One region of the Ruminococcus sp. AF17-12 genome, then DNA from elsewhere that is predicted to be linked to it. Evidence: predicted binding sites of a transcription regulator. Region 1 holds the regulator's gene; each other region holds the start of a gene.

Region 1 (5,297 bases):
CTGCTCCGTTCCTGGCATGAAAGCGGGCAGAGTCTCCGCTATTATGTTCCCAAGCCTGTGATTTCCTATATTGAGAAAAACGATATCTATAAAGGAAATGATTCAGATGGGAAAATATGATTTTATCAAGATAAAAAAGAAACTTTCCAAATATCTGGATGAGGCCAGATTTGAGCATACAATGGGGGTTATGTACACTTGTGCTGCGCTTGCCATGGTTTATGATTATGATCTGGAGGATGCACAGGCTGCAGGACTTCTTCATGACAGTGCAAAGTGTATTCCTAATAAAAAGAAACTGAAGCTGTGCAGCCAGCATGATATTCCGGTATCAGATTTTGAAAAGGATCATCCGTTTCTTCTTCATGCCAAACTGGGGGCTTATGTGGCCAGCAGTAAATATGATATTAAAGACGAAGAGATCCTGACAGCGATCACTTATCATACAACAGGAAGACCGGGAATGAGCCTTCTTGAGAAGATCGTATATATTTCAGACTATATTGAACCAATGCGTGACAAAGCTCCGAATCTTGCGAAGGTGCGAAAGATTGCTTTTGAAGATCTGGATGAGTGTATGTATGAGATTTTAAAGGATACACTGGAATATCTGGAGGAAAATCCCAAGGAAATCGACAGTACGACCAGGGATGCTTATGTTTATTATAAAGAACTCCATGACAGAAAAATGCAGGATGCAGCCAACAGACAGGAGGATTAAAATTCTATGAGTATCGAAAAAGAGATGGTCCGGATCGCCTGCAAGGCACTGGATGATAAAAAAGCAAAGGATATCAAGATCATTGATATCCATGAGGTTTCCGTGATCGCAGATTATTTTGTGATCGCAAGTGCTTCCAACCAGAATCAGGTACAGGCAATGGTTGACAATGCAGATGAAATGCTTGGCCGTGCCGGATATGAAGCAAAACAGATCGAGGGAACCAGAAACTCCAGCTGGGTCCTCATGGATTACGGTGATATGATCATCCATATCTTTGATGAGGAAAACAGACTTTTCTACGATCTTGAGAGGATTTGGAGAGACGGCAAGATTCTTGATGCGGAAGAATTTCTTGGTGAGAATGAGTAAAATTTGTTATATTAGTTTACTGTAAAAATATTATGTGAACTAAATAAGAAGAAATCAAAAAGCAGAAGTTTTCTGCTGAAAAAAAAGAGAGATATCTTTGTGGGGCTGTACAGCTACCTTAAAGATATCTCTCTTTTTAAATCACATTACATTGGGTGGGATCTGTTGTTTATATTATCATGAAAAGAAACGAAATACACCAAATACTTTGCCGAGGATCTGCAGATTACCGGTGATGATGATCGGTTCCATATTGTCGTTCTCCGGCTGAAGTCGATAATAACCATTTTCTTTGTAGAAAGTCTTAACTGTTGCAGAATCATCGATCAGAGCAACTACCATGTCGCCGTTTTCTGCTGTTGCCTGCTGCTTTACAAGAACCTGATCTCCATCAAAAATACCTGCATTGATCATACTGTCGCCTTTGACAGTCAGCATGAAACTTTGTTCATTGGGCATATATTCAGCCGGGATCGGAAAGTAAGCATCGATATTTTCCACTGCCAGGATCGGCTGTCCGGCAGCAACAGTGCCTACAAGAGGAACATTGACAACCTCGCGGCGGACCAGATTGAAATTATCATCAATGATCTCGATCGCACGGGGCTTGGTGGCATCTCTGCGGATATATCCGTTTTTTTCCAGAGCTTCCAGATGGGAGTGAACGGAAGATGTGGATTTCAGGTTTACTGCTTCACAGATTTCACGGACGGAGGGCGGAAAACCTCTGTTAAGGATCTCATTTTTCATATAATCCAGTATTTCCTGCTGCTTTTTACTGATTCTGCCATATGTCATGTGTACTTACCTCCCTGGGTTGATTTTATCTGCTGTCGACCATAATATGACAGCATCACGAAATTATATTTTGAATAGTATAACATACTTTTGAAAAAATGGCAAACGGATATTCGGAAAGTATGTTCGCACGTTTTAAAGCTTGTATTCATTTAAATAAAATGTTACAATAAAACGAACTTTAAGAGATGAACGATGTAAAGGAGGCATTCATTTGCCGGATAATAAAGTACATTCCGGAAAAACTCCGGGATTCTTAGCAAAGCTTCGTAAAATTTTTGGTCTGAACATTGGAACTGTAATGTTCGGAGCAATTTTTATCTATATGATCTTTAGTGTGATTCTTTATCTTACAGCTTCTCATATGGAATCTTATCAGGTTCCCTCCGGTCCGTTATCCATGAATGAGACATACACAGGGCTGGCGATCATGACAGAGAACGTAGTGCAGGCAGATGCGGGCGGTTACGTTACATATTACGCAAGGGAAGGTACCAAGATCAATGCCAACGGTGCTGTCTACAGCCTGAACAGTTCAAGATCTGCAGACAATGTAACCTCTCTGAGCAGAGAGGAACTGGCGGATATACGCAGTAATATGCAAAGCTTTTCCAAAGGATTTGATCCCAGCAAATTCAACAGTGCCTATAGTTTTAAATATCAGCTCAATGGAAGCATCCTTCAGTATGCTTCAGACAGTTCGGGAGCTTCTTCTGCAAGCACGACGTCTGAAGATGGAGAGGAAGCCACAGTTACAACTATAGTTTCCAGTGATCCAAATATCCGCCGTGCGCAGACAGACGGGATCATCCTGTATTCTACAGATGGCTACGAAACCAAAACCGTTGATAATGTCACAGCTGCTGATTTTGATCAGAATTCCTATCAGGAAACGGATCTGAAAACAGATGGACAGATAAAGGCCGGAGATGATATTTATACGATCATTACAGATGAACGCTGGAGTCTTTTGATCCCTTTAAGTGAGAAGCAGGCTGCTAATCTGAAGGAGCGTACATCGATCCGCGTCAAGTTCCTGAAAGATGATCTGACGCAGACAGGAGACTTTTCGATCATGGAGATCGATGGGGCTAAATACGGTAAGATTGATTTTAATAAGGGACTGATCCGATATGCGTCAGACCGGTTTCTGGAAATAGAACTTGTCACGAACAATGTGACAGGTTTAAAGATCCCGTTATCTTCTATCGTAACGAAGGAGTTTTATGCAATACCTTCCAAATATCTTACGACGGATGATGAAACACAGCAATCCGGATTTATGCTTTCCGGCAGAAATAAAAAAGGCGACAGTACGACAACCTTTGTCAATGCCGGTATCTATGGCCGTGATGAGATCACAGACAAAGAAACACAGGAAACAAGCTATATTTATTACGTAGACAAGAATAAATTTAAAGAAGGCGATGCTCTTGTTGATCCGGATAGTGGAGAGAAGTTTATCATCGGAGATACAGAAGTTCTGGAGGGAGTTTTCTGTGTCAATCAGGGATATGCGGTATTCCGCCGGATCGAGATCCTGGATGAAAATGAGGAATATGCGGTTGTATCAAAGGAAACCTATAATGGGCTTGTCCGATATGACCGTATTGTGAAAAATGCAGATAAAGTAAGTGAACAGGATATACTTTACTAATTAAAGGAGGATTTATATCATGGTAGCGGAAAATTTGGCACAGGTGCAGAAAAATATTAATGAATCCTGCAATAAAATTAACAGAGATCCGAATGAAGTCACACTGATCGCAGTAAGCAAAACCAAACCGGTGGAAATGCTGAAGGAGGCTTATGATGCCGGAGCACGTGTCTTTGGAGAGAACAAAGTGCAGGAGATCGTGGATAAATATGATCAGATGCCTTCAGATGTCAAATGGCATATGATCGGACATCTTCAGCGTAATAAAGTAAAATATATTGTGGATAAAGTTGCAATGATCCATTCTGTAGATTCGCTTCGCTTGGCCGAGACGATTGAAAAAGAAGCAGCGAAAAAAGCGGTTATTGTTCCGATCCTTATAGAAGTAAATGTAGCGCAGGAAGAAAGTAAATTTGGTCTGAAACCGGAAGAAGTTTTACCGCTTATAGAACAGATCGCAGATTTTTCACACATTCGGATAAAGGGGCTCATGACAATTGCTCCCTATGTTGATAATGCAGAGGAAAATCGCGAAATTTTCCGTGAACTTAAGAAATTAAGTGTTGACATTGCTGCTAAAAACATTAATAATGTTACTATGAGTGTTCTGAGTATGGGAATGACCGGAGATTACATGGTTGCCGTGCAGGAGGGCGCTACGATGGTGCGTGTAGGCACTGGTATTTTTGGTGCAAGAAATTACGCATTATAAGACTAATAAGATTGGAGATTTAAAATGGGCGTTTTAGACAAGTTTTTAGATGCCATCAAACTGAACGACGATTATGACGATGACGAATTGTTAGATGATAGCCTTCTTGAGGATGAGGACGATTATGATGACGATTTCCTCGATGAAGATGATGATATGGAAGAGAAACCAAAGAAGAAATTTTTTGAGAAATTTTCCAAGAAAAAAAATGACGAGGAAGAGGATTTTCTGGAGGATGAGCCGGAAGATGAAACGGTTAAGGCACCTGTTGCTAAGTCATCTGCAAAGACAGCTGCAGCCAAGGCCCCGGCAAGGCAGGAACGTATTTCCAGACCGGCACCTTCTTCCAAGATCACCCCAATGCGTACAAGCAAGCGTTCTTCCCAGGCTGCAAATATGGAAGTTTGTGTGATCAAGCCTACAACCATGGAGGAAGCAAGAGAAATTGCGGATACACTGGTCGATAATTCTACCGTGATCCTGAATCTTGAAGGAATCGATGTGGAGCTTGCACAGAGGATCATCGATTTTACTTCCGGTGCATGTTATTCACTTGGAGGAAGCCTTCAGCAGGTATCCAGCTATATTTTTGTACTTGGACCATATAATGTAGATATTACAGGTGATCTTCAGAATATCCTTGGCGGTTCTGTGCCGTCTGTTAGAGTGGGTTATTAACCTCATGGATAAAGAAGAACTTTATGTTAAGAGAATCCGTGAACTGGCAAATCTGGCCTATCAGAGAGATATTACCACATTTACGGATTTTCTTAATTTAAATGAACGGAATATTTTAAACAGTCAGAATTTTCATAAGCTGGGTGTTACAGCGGAAGGTTTTGGCGGATATGAGAATGCAGAGCGTCAGATGGTAGCCTTTCACCCTGATGCTCTTGCTTTTACATGGGATTATCCCATTGATTGTATCCGGCTTGAGCCAAAAGCAGTGAAATTTTCAGAAGATCTGACACATCGGGATTATTTGGGAGCGATCCTGAATCTTGGGGTTGACAGGAGTGTTGTTGGGGATATTCTTA
Region 2 (5,297 bases), on a different contig from region 1:
CAGATACTGCTTACGAGCGTGGAAGAAAGATGTGTGAGAAGCTGAAAGACGAGATCCCGAGACAGCTCTTTGAGATCCCGATCCAGGCAGCTATCGGAAGCAAGGTCATTGCCAGAGAGACGGTAAGAGCCATGCGTAAAGACGTACTTGCCAAGTGTTACGGTGGAGATATCTCCCGTAAGAAGAAGCTTCTGGAAAAACAGAAGGAAGGTAAGAAACGTATGCGTCAGGTAGGTAACGTGGAGATCCCGCAGAAGGCATTTATGAGTGTCCTGAAGCTGGATGATAAATAGGAGATGACTTTTTGAAAAAAAATATAAAAAAACTGTTTCTGGCAGCAGGACTTCTGGCTATAACAGGAGCTCTGCTTACCGGATGTGGTTCAAAGAAGAAAAATGCAGAAGAGGAAAGTGTGATCAAAATCAGTACAGCGCCGGAACCGACTGCCACTCCTGATCCGAAAACCGTAGATCCGGATGCAGTGACGAGCAATGGAAATCTGACAATGGTCAATGAGTACCTGGCAGAAAACGGCAGTGAGGCATTGGGGATCGATGGCGTGACACCGACACCGGCTGCTTCGGATGGAAGCACGGATAATGCGGATAGTGCCGGTGAAGATACAAGCTCCGATGAGGATAATGATACATCAGGTAGTGGTGGAGAGGAAGGAGCCATGGATGGAGAATGAGGCGAAAAAACCGCTGGAGCTCTATATCCATATTCCGTTTTGTGTAAAAAAATGCGATTACTGTGATTTCCTTTCCGGACCTGCCGGAAAAGAGAGGCAGCGTGAATATTTCCAGGCTCTGGAAAGGGAGATTGCCGCTGTTCCGGATTTTTCGGACAGGGAGATCACCACAGTTTTTATCGGCGGAGGAACACCTTCCGTGCCGGATCCGTCTCTTGTTGGAGAGATGCTGGATCAGATCAGAAATAAGTTTTTTGTGGCCCCGGATGCTGAGATCACCATCGAAGCAAATCCGGGGACTTTATATAAAGAAAAACTTCAGATATATCTGGAACACGGGATCAACCGGCTGAGTCTGGGGCTTCAGTCCCCGCAGAATCGGGAATTAAAGATCCTTGGAAGGATCCATACGTGGGAAGAGTTTCAGGAGAGCTTTTTTATGGCAAGGGATGCAGGCTTTTCCAACATCAATATCGATCTGATGAGTGCCATTCCGGAACAGACCTATGCAGACTGGGAAAAAAATCTCCGCACGGTGGCAGGGCTTTCGCCAGAACATATTTCCGCCTATAGTCTGATCATTGAGGAAGGCACTCCTTTCGGGGAGAGAAAGCTGAAATTGCCGGATGAGGATACGGAGTACCGTATGTATGAGAATACGGCAGGGATCCTGGAGGAATATGGGTTTCATCAGTACGAGATCTCCAATTATGCGAAAGGCGGACGGGAATGCCGTCATAATAAGGGATACTGGCAGAGGATCGATTATCTGGGACTGGGACTTGGGGCGTCTTCACTTCTGAATCATATGCGTTTTTCCAATACTGCGGATATGAAGGAATATATTGGAAACAGTGCGTTTCCGGATAAGATCCGCCAGAATATGGAAAGCCTTACAGAGGCAGATGAGATGGCTGAGTTTATGTTTCTGGGGCTTCGGATGACAGAGGGCGTTTCAATGGAAGCGTTTGCGAAATATTTCGGAAAAAATATGGAAAACGTTTACGGAGAGGTCCTGAAAAAACATCTGGAGATCGGAATGCTGGAACAAAAAGGAGACAGGATATATCTTTCGAGAAAGGGAATCCATGTGAGCAATGGAGTGATGGCGGATTTTCTGCTGTAGAAAAATTTGTCGATTTTTTCACCTTGACGAACGGATGTTCTGGCAGTATACTGATAAAAAATCAGAAGTTTTACAGCGGAATAAGAGAGGTAGATTCTGCTGTTGAGAAGAATACCGGAGTATTTTTTATGACCGGACAGAGTAGGAGGCTTTCATGTCAGCAGAAGCAAACGATAAGAAGCGTTTTATCAGGATACGCGGAGCCAATGAGAATAATCTTAAGAATCTTAGCGTCGATATTCCCAGAGACCAGTTTGTGGTACTTACCGGACTCAGCGGCTCCGGTAAGTCATCTCTTGCATTTGATACCATTTATGCAGAGGGACAGAGACGTTATATGGAGTCACTTTCTTCCTATGCGAGGCAGTTCCTGGGACAGATGGAGAAACCGGATGTGGAGAGTATCGAGGGCCTTCCGCCGGCAATCTCCATTGATCAGAAGTCAACGAACCGGAATCCCCGTTCTACAGTGGGTACGGTAACGGAGATCTACGATTATTTCCGACTTCTGTATGCCCGTGTGGGAATCCCGCACTGTCCCAAATGTGGAAGGGAAATCCGCAAACAGACGGTAGATCAGATGGTGGATCAGATCATGACGCTTCCGGAACGCCAGAAGATCCAGCTTCTTGCACCGGTAGTGCGGGGCCGCAAGGGAACCCATGTTAAACTTCTGGATCAGGCCAGAAGAAGCGGATATGTGAGAGTGCAGATTGACGGAAATCTCTATGAGCTTTCTGAGGAGATCAAGCTGGATAAGAATATCAAACATAACATTGAGATCGTTGTGGATCGACTTATTGTGAAACCGGGAATAGAGAAGCGTCTTTCCGATTCTATTGAAACCGTGCTGGATCTGGCGGATGGTCTGCTGGTAGTAGACACTATGGACGGGAAGCTTCTGAATTTCAGTCAGAGTTTTTCCTGTCCGGATTGCGGCATCAGCATTGATGAGATCGAACCCAGGAGCTTTTCCTTTAATAATCCATTTGGTGCCTGCCCGCAGTGTCTGGGTCTTGGATATAAGATGGAATTTGATATCGATCTGATGATTCCGGATAAGAAACGGAGTATCAATGAAGGGGCTATCGCTGTTCTCGGATGGCAGTCCTGTACTACGCAGGGAAGTTTTTCCAGAGCAATCCTGGATGCCCTGGCAAGGGAATATGAATTTTCTCTGGATACACCTTTCTGCGAGTATCCGAAGAAGGTACAGGATATCCTCATCCATGGTACCGGCGGTCATTCTGTGAAGGTTTATTATAAAGGACAGCGGGGAGAGGGCGTTTACGATGTGGCGTTCCCGGGACTGATTCGCAATGTGGAGCAGAGATACCGTGAAACCGGTTCCGAGGCCATGAAGCAGGAATACGAGAGCTTTATGCGGATTACTCCGTGCACCACATGTAAGGGACAGAGGCTGAAGAAGGAGTCACTGGCAGTGACCGTGGCGGATAAGAATATTTATGAAGTGACCAATATGCCGGTACAGAAGCTGCAGGGCTTTTTCCGCGATCTGAAGCTTTCAAAGCAGCAGGAGCTTATTGGAAGACAGATCCTGAAGGAAATCCGCGCCAGGGTTGGATTTCTGGCAGAGGTTGGCCTGGAGTATCTTTCACTTGGAAGAGCTACCGGAACCCTTTCCGGCGGAGAAGCTCAGAGGATCCGTCTTGCCACACAGATCGGATCCGGGCTTGTGGGGGTTGCATATATCCTGGATGAGCCGAGTATCGGGCTTCACCAGAGAGATAATGACAAGCTTCTGGGGGCACTGATGCGTCTCCGTGATCTTGGCAACAGTCTGATCGTGGTGGAGCATGATGAAGATACCATGCGTGCTGCAGACTGTGTCATCGATATCGGCCCCGGAGCCGGAGAACATGGCGGACAACTGGTCGCAATGGGGACAGCTGAGGATCTGATGAAAAATGAGCAGTCTGTGACAGGAGCTTATTTAAGCGGAAGGCTGAAGATCCCGGTACCGGAAGTGAGGAAGGAACCAACCGGATTTCTTCATATAAAGGGTGCGGCAGAGAACAACCTGAAGCATATCGACGTAGATATTCCTCTGGGAGTGATGACCTGTATCACAGGTGTTTCCGGCTCCGGTAAGAGCTCTCTGATCAATGAAATCCTGTACAAGAGACTTGCCAGAGACTTGAACCGTGCCAGAGTGATCCCCGGGAAACATGATGACATCCTGGGTATCGATCAGCTGGATAAGGTGATCAATATCGACCAGTCCCCGATCGGAAGAACTCCCCGTTCCAATCCTGCCACATATACCGGAGTTTTTGACCAGATCCGTGATCTTTTTGCAGCCACCGCAGATGCCAAGGCAAAGGGCTACAAGAAAGGCCGTTTCAGTTTTAATGTCAAGGGCGGACGGTGCGAGGCCTGCAGCGGTGACGGAATCATCAAGATCGAGATGCATTTTCTTCCGGATGTATATGTGCCTTGCGAAGTCTGCAAGGGCAAACGCTACAATCGTGAGACTCTGGAAGTGAAGTATAAGGGCAAGAGCATTTATGATGTATTGAATATGACTGTGGAAGAAGCACTGACATTTTTTGAGAATGTACCGTCGATCCGGAGAAAGATCGAGACCTTGTATGATGTAGGGCTTTCCTATATCCGTCTGGGTCAGCCCTCCACCACTCTTTCCGGAGGAGAAGCACAGCGTATCAAGCTTGCCACAGAACTCAGCAAGCGCAGTACCGGAAAGACGATCTATATCCTGGATGAGCCTACCACAGGACTGCACTTTGCGGATGTCCACAAGCTGATCGAGATCCTGCGCCGTCTGTCTGAAGGAGGAAACACCGTTGTGGTCATTGAGCACAATCTGGATGTGATCAAGACGGCAGATCATATTATTGATATCGGACCGGAAGGCGGTGACAGAGGCGGAACGGTAATTGCCAGAGGAACTCCGGAGGAAGTAGCAGAGAATCCGGTTTCCTACACCGGTAAATATGTGAAAAAATATCTGGAACAGAAATAACCGGTAAAAGTTCTTTTCAATTTCTGTGGTTTTGTATATAATGAAGTGCGGGAACGTTCCGGCACAGACCGGAACAGAATAAGTCATAAATGCGTCAGCATACAGAATGCGTATGACGCAGGCGGGAGGATTTATGCCGGCAAAGGATATTGGAATCGATCTGGGAACCAGAAACAGTCTGGTGTTTTCCACAGGCAAGGGAATCGTTTTAAGAGAGCCCTCTGTGGTTGTTTATGATAAAGATACAGAGAAGATCAGAGCAATCGGTGAGGAAGCCAGACAGATGGCAAGCCATCTGACTTCCAATATGGAAGTGATCTGGCCAATCCGAAGAGGTGTGATCGTAGATTATAATGTAATGGAAAAGATGCTGAAATATTTTATTTCACAGGCTATGGGACGGAGAGCGTTCCGGAAGCCGAGAGTCAGCATCAGTGTTCCGAGCGGGATCACAGAGATTGAGCGTAAAGCAATTG
Region 3 (5,297 bases), on a different contig from region 1:
TTCTGATCAGCGCCTATGATAAATTTGAGTATGCACGGCGTGCTCTGCTCCTCGGTGCTCTGGATTATATCGAAAAGCCTCTTGATTATACCTATCTTATTCAGAAGGTAAAAAACGCTTTTGCACTGATGGAAAAGGAACAGAAAAATCTCCAGCTTCTGAAACAAAGCAGGCCTCTTCTTACAGAAAAGTTTTTCCGCGAGATCACCCACCTTCCGGCTTCTGAAGCTGCCTACCGGCTGAAGCCTTATCTTCAGTATCTGAACCTGAAGCTGAATTATGATTTTTATACAGTTGTTGTTCTGGAGCTTGAAAATGCTCCGGATCTAAAAGCCGTTTACGGGATTGAAAAATTTCAGATGGAGCTTCTCAACCTTCAGGATCTGATAACTGAGGAAACCGCTTCTCTTGATTTTGTACACCTTCTTCCGGATATGGATGGCTATCTGTGCATTCTGGGACACAGTGGCTGCCAGTCCAACAGCTTCCGTCAGCTTACCAGCCAGCTTATTTCCTCAATAGCAGATGCCTGCCAGCCGCTGGGGCTGTCCCTCAATGCAGGCATCGGAACAATTGTCCGGGATTTCTGGAACCTGAACCAGTCCTACAAAAGTGCCGTACATGCGCTGGAATACAGATTCTTTTTCCCGCATCAGAATATCTTTGACGGAAGAGACGCTCTGGGTTCCGATCTGTCTGTTGCAGATTTTTCAGACACAAAGGAAGATGAGCTGATCCGGCTTCTCTGTAAAAAGGATACCTCTGCCATAGATATCTGGTTTCAAAATTTTTCCGACTGGCTTACCCAGAAATTTCGCACAAAGAATTTCGCTTTCATACAGATCTATTCTCTTCTCGGCCGAATCCTGAAATTTTTCTATGAATTAAATCTGGATACTCATGACCTTGAAGCTAAAATTTTGTATGTTTACAACCACATAAATGAGTTTCATAATACGGAAGAACTATGTCAATGGCTGAAGGATCTATGCCATCTTTTATGCCGGAAACTTGATTCCTCCATGAATGATTATCACCAGAAGCTCTGTGAACTGGTGATCTCCTATATCAACGAACACTACACTGACAATACGCTCTGCCTCAATGACATTGCCGCCTCTGCCAATGTAAGCCCTGCTTATTTAAGTGCTCTTTTCAAAAAAAATCAGGGGATCAGTATCAGCGACTTTATCACATCTCAGCGGATTTCCGCAGCCGCCCGTTACCTTTCTGCAACCAGTATGAGTCTGAAGGAGATCAGCCTGAAATGTGGTTATGCCAATCAATATTATTTCAGCACCAGCTTCAAAAAGAAAATGGGGATCACACCTTCCGCCTATCGTGAACAGCATACATAACTTCTTCTCTTCTTTATAACAAAGTTACTGGCACAAATGCCAGTGTCCTTCTCCGGAATTTTATTTATAATCAATAAAGAGAACCATCATATTTTTTCGAAGGAGGGATCGCTATGAAAAAATGGAAAAAAATCCTGATAAAAATTCTTCCCAAAAGCTCAGGCAAATACCCTTAACTCACTTCTCTATTTAATTATTCCATAGAAATGCCCCTGACGCTGACAGCCAGGGGCATTGTATCGTCAGCTGCTTTGCAGCCTATTCCGTTAACTCTTCCAGATTCTTTTTTAATTCGAGCATCTTGTCTCTCAGCTCAGCAGCCTGCTCAAAATTCAGGTCTGCTGCAGCAGCACGCATCTGCTTCTCTACCTGGGCAATTACCTTCGTCAGTTCTTTGCGGTTCATGGATTCCGGATCCTTCTTAAGCTTCACTTCTGTCTCTGCCACCTTCTTCGAGACAGTGATCAGATCACGGACTGCCTTCTTGATCGTGGTCGGAGTGATGCCATGCTCTCTGTTGTAAGCCTCCTGTATCGCTCTCCTTCTTTCTGTCTCCGAAATTGCTTTTTCCATGGATTCTGTCATATTATCCGCATACATGATCACATGGCCTTCGCTGTTCCGGGCAGCACGACCGATAGTCTGTACCAGGGATGTTTCCGAACGAAGGAAGCCTTCCTTGTCTGCATCCAGGATCGCTACCAGCGTGATCTCCGGAATATCCAGTCCTTCTCGCAGAAGGTTGATCCCGACCAGCACATCAAACACATCCAGGCGCATATCTCGGATGATCTCCGCACGTTCCAGAGTGTCAATGTCTGAATGGAGGTATCGGACACGGATTCCCAGATCTTTCATATAATCGGTAAGGTCTTCTGCCATACGTTTGGTCAGGGTCGTGATCAGGACTTTGTTTTTCTTTTCAATTTCCTTATTTACTTCCGCTACAAGATCATCGATCTGTCCTTCGATCGGACGCACCTCCACCTTCGGATCAAGAAGCCCTGTAGGACGGATGATCTGCTCTGCACGGAGAAGCTCATGGTCATATTCATATTCTCCCGGTGTCGCAGATACAAACATTACCTGGTCAAGCTTGTTCTCGAATTCATCAAAGCTCAATGGACGGTTATCCTTGGCAGACGGAAGTCGGAAGCCGTAATCCACCAGTGTCTGTTTACGGCTCTGATCACCGGCATACATACCGCCAACCTGGGGAACTGTCTTATGGGACTCATCTATAATAAGTAAAAAATCATCTCCGAAGTAATCCATCAGTGTATACGGCGGCTGCCCCGGTGCAAGCCCTGTCAGGTGTCTGGAATAGTTCTCGATTCCGGAGCAGAATCCCGTTTCCCTCATCATTTCCACATCAAAGTTGGTTCGCTCCGCAATTCGCTGAGCCTCGATCAGTTTGTCCTCACTTTTGAAATATTCCACCTGATGCTTCATCTCTTCCAGAATGGCATCTGCCGCACGGCGGATCTGCTCCTGTGGTACTACATAATGAGACGCCGGGAAAATAGCCGCATGGCTTTCCACACTTTTGATTTCACCGGTAAGCACATCGATATCTGTGATCCGCTCAATCTCATCTCCGAAAAATTCCACACGCACTGCCCTGTCCGTGGAGTTTGCCGGAAAGATTTCCAGTACATCTCCCCGGACACGAAAGGTTCCTCGGTGGAAATCCATCTCATTTCTTGTATACTGAATGTCGATCAGCTGTTTGATAACCTCATCACGGTCCTTCTCCATTCCAGGGCGAAGAGAGATCATCATGTCAAAAAATTCCTGCGGCGCACCCAATCCGTAGATACAGGAGACAGAAGAGACCACAATCACATCCTTCCGTTCACATAAGGCTGCTGTGGCAGACAGGCGGAGCTTATCGATCTCATCGTTAGTGGACGCATCCTTGGCAATGTAGGTGTCTGTTGACGGGACGTAAGCCTCTGGCTGATAGTAATCGTAGTAGGAGACAAAGTATTCCACTGCGTTCTCAGGGAAGAATTCCTTGAACTCTCCGTAGAGCTGTGCCGCCAGTGTTTTATTGTGCGCAAGTACCAAAGTTGGCTTGTTTAACTTGGCGATAACATTCGCCATGGTGAAGGTCTTACCGGAGCCTGTGACACCAAGCAAAGTCTCGAACTGGTTGCCTTCTTTAAAACCCTTGACCAGTTTTTCGATAGCCTGAGGCTGGTCTCCTGTGGGTTGGTATTCGGAGTGTAATTTGAAATGATCCATATGGTTCTCCTTGTTGTTCTGAAATTTGTGGATATGTAAATACTGCCTGTTACTATATGTAAAGAGAGTGCTTTTATCTTTATTATTGTTGCTTTTACAGTATATCATTCAGAATAAAAAAAGTATAGGGCAATCGAATATTTGTTCTATACTTTTTACTGCACCACACAAAAAGGCAGAGCCTGCTCCACTCAGACTCTGCCTCTCACTTTTTTCTTTTTATACTGCCGTTATTCTTCTGCTTCTCTCTCATAAACGATCTCACCGTCAAGAACTGTCATATCCACTTTCGTGGTCTTGATCTCATCCGGGTCGATCTCATAGATATCCTTCTCGATAACTACGAAGTCCGCATTTTTACCCACTTCGATGGTTCCGTTCTCTTCTTCTGTATAGGAAGCGTAAGCTGCGTTTTTTGTAAAAAGCTTCACCGCCTCATCTACAGACATTTTTTCGGATGGGATCCAGCCTTCCTGTGGCTGACCGCTGATATTTTTGCGAGTGACTGCAAAATAAATATTCTCCATGGCATCAAAGCTTACCACAGGAGCATCCGAACCGCCGGATGCATGGATTCCCATATCCAGCATGCTTTTCCATGCATACACCTTATCCATACGGTGTGCACCGATGGCAGGTTCCACTGTGTTCATATCCAGATCGATAAATACCGGTTGGATATATGCCAGAAGATCCTGGTCTTTCATCCCCTGCAAAATACGCGGATTGGTGATCTGGCAATGCACGATACCATGTCTGCCCTTTTTGTTATCCTTCCGGTAAGGAGATTTCGCAGCTGCCTCAATGACCATATCCATGGCACGATCACCGATACAGTGTACCGCTGCCTGCATCTGATGCCGGTCAAAAAAAGCAAACAGATCGTCAAGCTCATCCTGACTGAATGTGATGATCCCCGTATTTCCCGGTGCATCCTCGTAAGGCTCATTCATGGCCGCTGTTCTTGCACCAAGAGAACCATCCTGGATCAGTTTCATCGGCCCGATTGTAAAGTATTCTCCTCTCTGTCCGGTACGATATCCTTCCTCAATAAAAGCCTTCGCATCCTCCACCCGCTCAAAAAGGCACTGCTCATAATGGCGGATACTCAGCTCTCCTCTGGCATCCAGTGCCTTGTAGGAGGCCATGATCCGACGCCAGTTTTTTCCCGGAAGGGAGGCAAGATCATCGGACTGTACCCCTGTAAATCCACATTCATTCAGCTTCTTCGCACTGTATTTGATGTAGCCTTCCACTTCTTCCTGGGACGGTGCATCCAATACGGAAGAATAAAACTGTACTGCGTTCTCCTTCAGAAGTCCGGTATCCAGATCAACCTCCTTCTCAATCTCCGGGAACTCCGGGATTTTTTTCAGAAGCTCCAGACCGCAGCTGTTGCACACAGCCACATGCCCGCAGACACGCACCATAATGATGGGGATTTCCATTGAGAGCGCATCCAGCTCATCCTTATGCGGATAGCGCGGCTTATCAAAATGCTCCTCATTCCAGCCTCTGCAGTAGAGCCAGGTCAGCTTCTGACCTTTGCTCTCCTCCAGTCTTTTTTTTGCTGCGGCAAGCATTTCCTCAACACTTGTACAGTCAAACAGTTTCACAGATCTTTCCACAAATGCATAATGCAGCATATGCATATGTGTATCCACAAAACCGGGCAGCATCAGCCTTCCCTTA

What was found. Region 1 encodes LexA, which represses DNA repair genes until DNA is damaged. Its sites were predicted from a motif close to CNAACANNTGTTNG; they were not measured.
Region 2: the regulator LexA is predicted to act here: its motif matches at 1,845-1,858, upstream of uvrA (excinuclease ABC subunit UvrA).
Region 3: the regulator LexA is predicted to act here: its motif matches at 3,740-3,753, upstream of uvrB (excinuclease ABC subunit UvrB).

Annotation. Positions count from the first base shown of each region.
Region 1 is NZ_QUGY01000002.1:115,728-121,024, reverse strand. Features, by position in the region: gene nadD (nicotinate-nucleotide adenylyltransferase) at 1-120, shown strand, start outside; gene yqeK (bis(5'-nucleosyl)-tetraphosphatase (symmetrical) YqeK) at 107-721, shown strand; gene rsfS (ribosome silencing factor) at 728-1,093, shown strand; gene lexA (transcriptional repressor LexA) at 1,271-1,891, opposite strand; gene DWW77_RS02685 (biotin/lipoyl attachment domain-containing protein) at 2,106-3,548, shown strand; gene DWW77_RS02680 (YggS family pyridoxal phosphate-dependent enzyme) at 3,568-4,260, shown strand; gene DWW77_RS02675 (cell division protein SepF) at 4,285-4,938, shown strand; gene DWW77_RS02670 (YlmH family RNA-binding protein) at 4,943-5,297, shown strand, end outside.
Region 2 is NZ_QUGY01000008.1:60,969-66,265, forward strand. Features, by position in the region: gene lepA (translation elongation factor 4) at 1-293, shown strand, start outside; gene DWW77_RS10295 (hypothetical protein) at 305-691, shown strand; gene hemW (radical SAM family heme chaperone HemW) at 681-1,817, shown strand; gene uvrA (excinuclease ABC subunit UvrA) at 1,972-4,821, shown strand; gene DWW77_RS10310 (rod shape-determining protein) at 4,955-5,297, shown strand, end outside.
Region 3 is NZ_QUGY01000007.1:24,825-30,121, forward strand. Features, by position in the region: gene DWW77_RS09155 (response regulator) at 1-1,358, shown strand, start outside; gene uvrB (excinuclease ABC subunit UvrB) at 1,617-3,605, opposite strand; gene DWW77_RS09165 (amidohydrolase) at 3,836-5,297, opposite strand, start outside.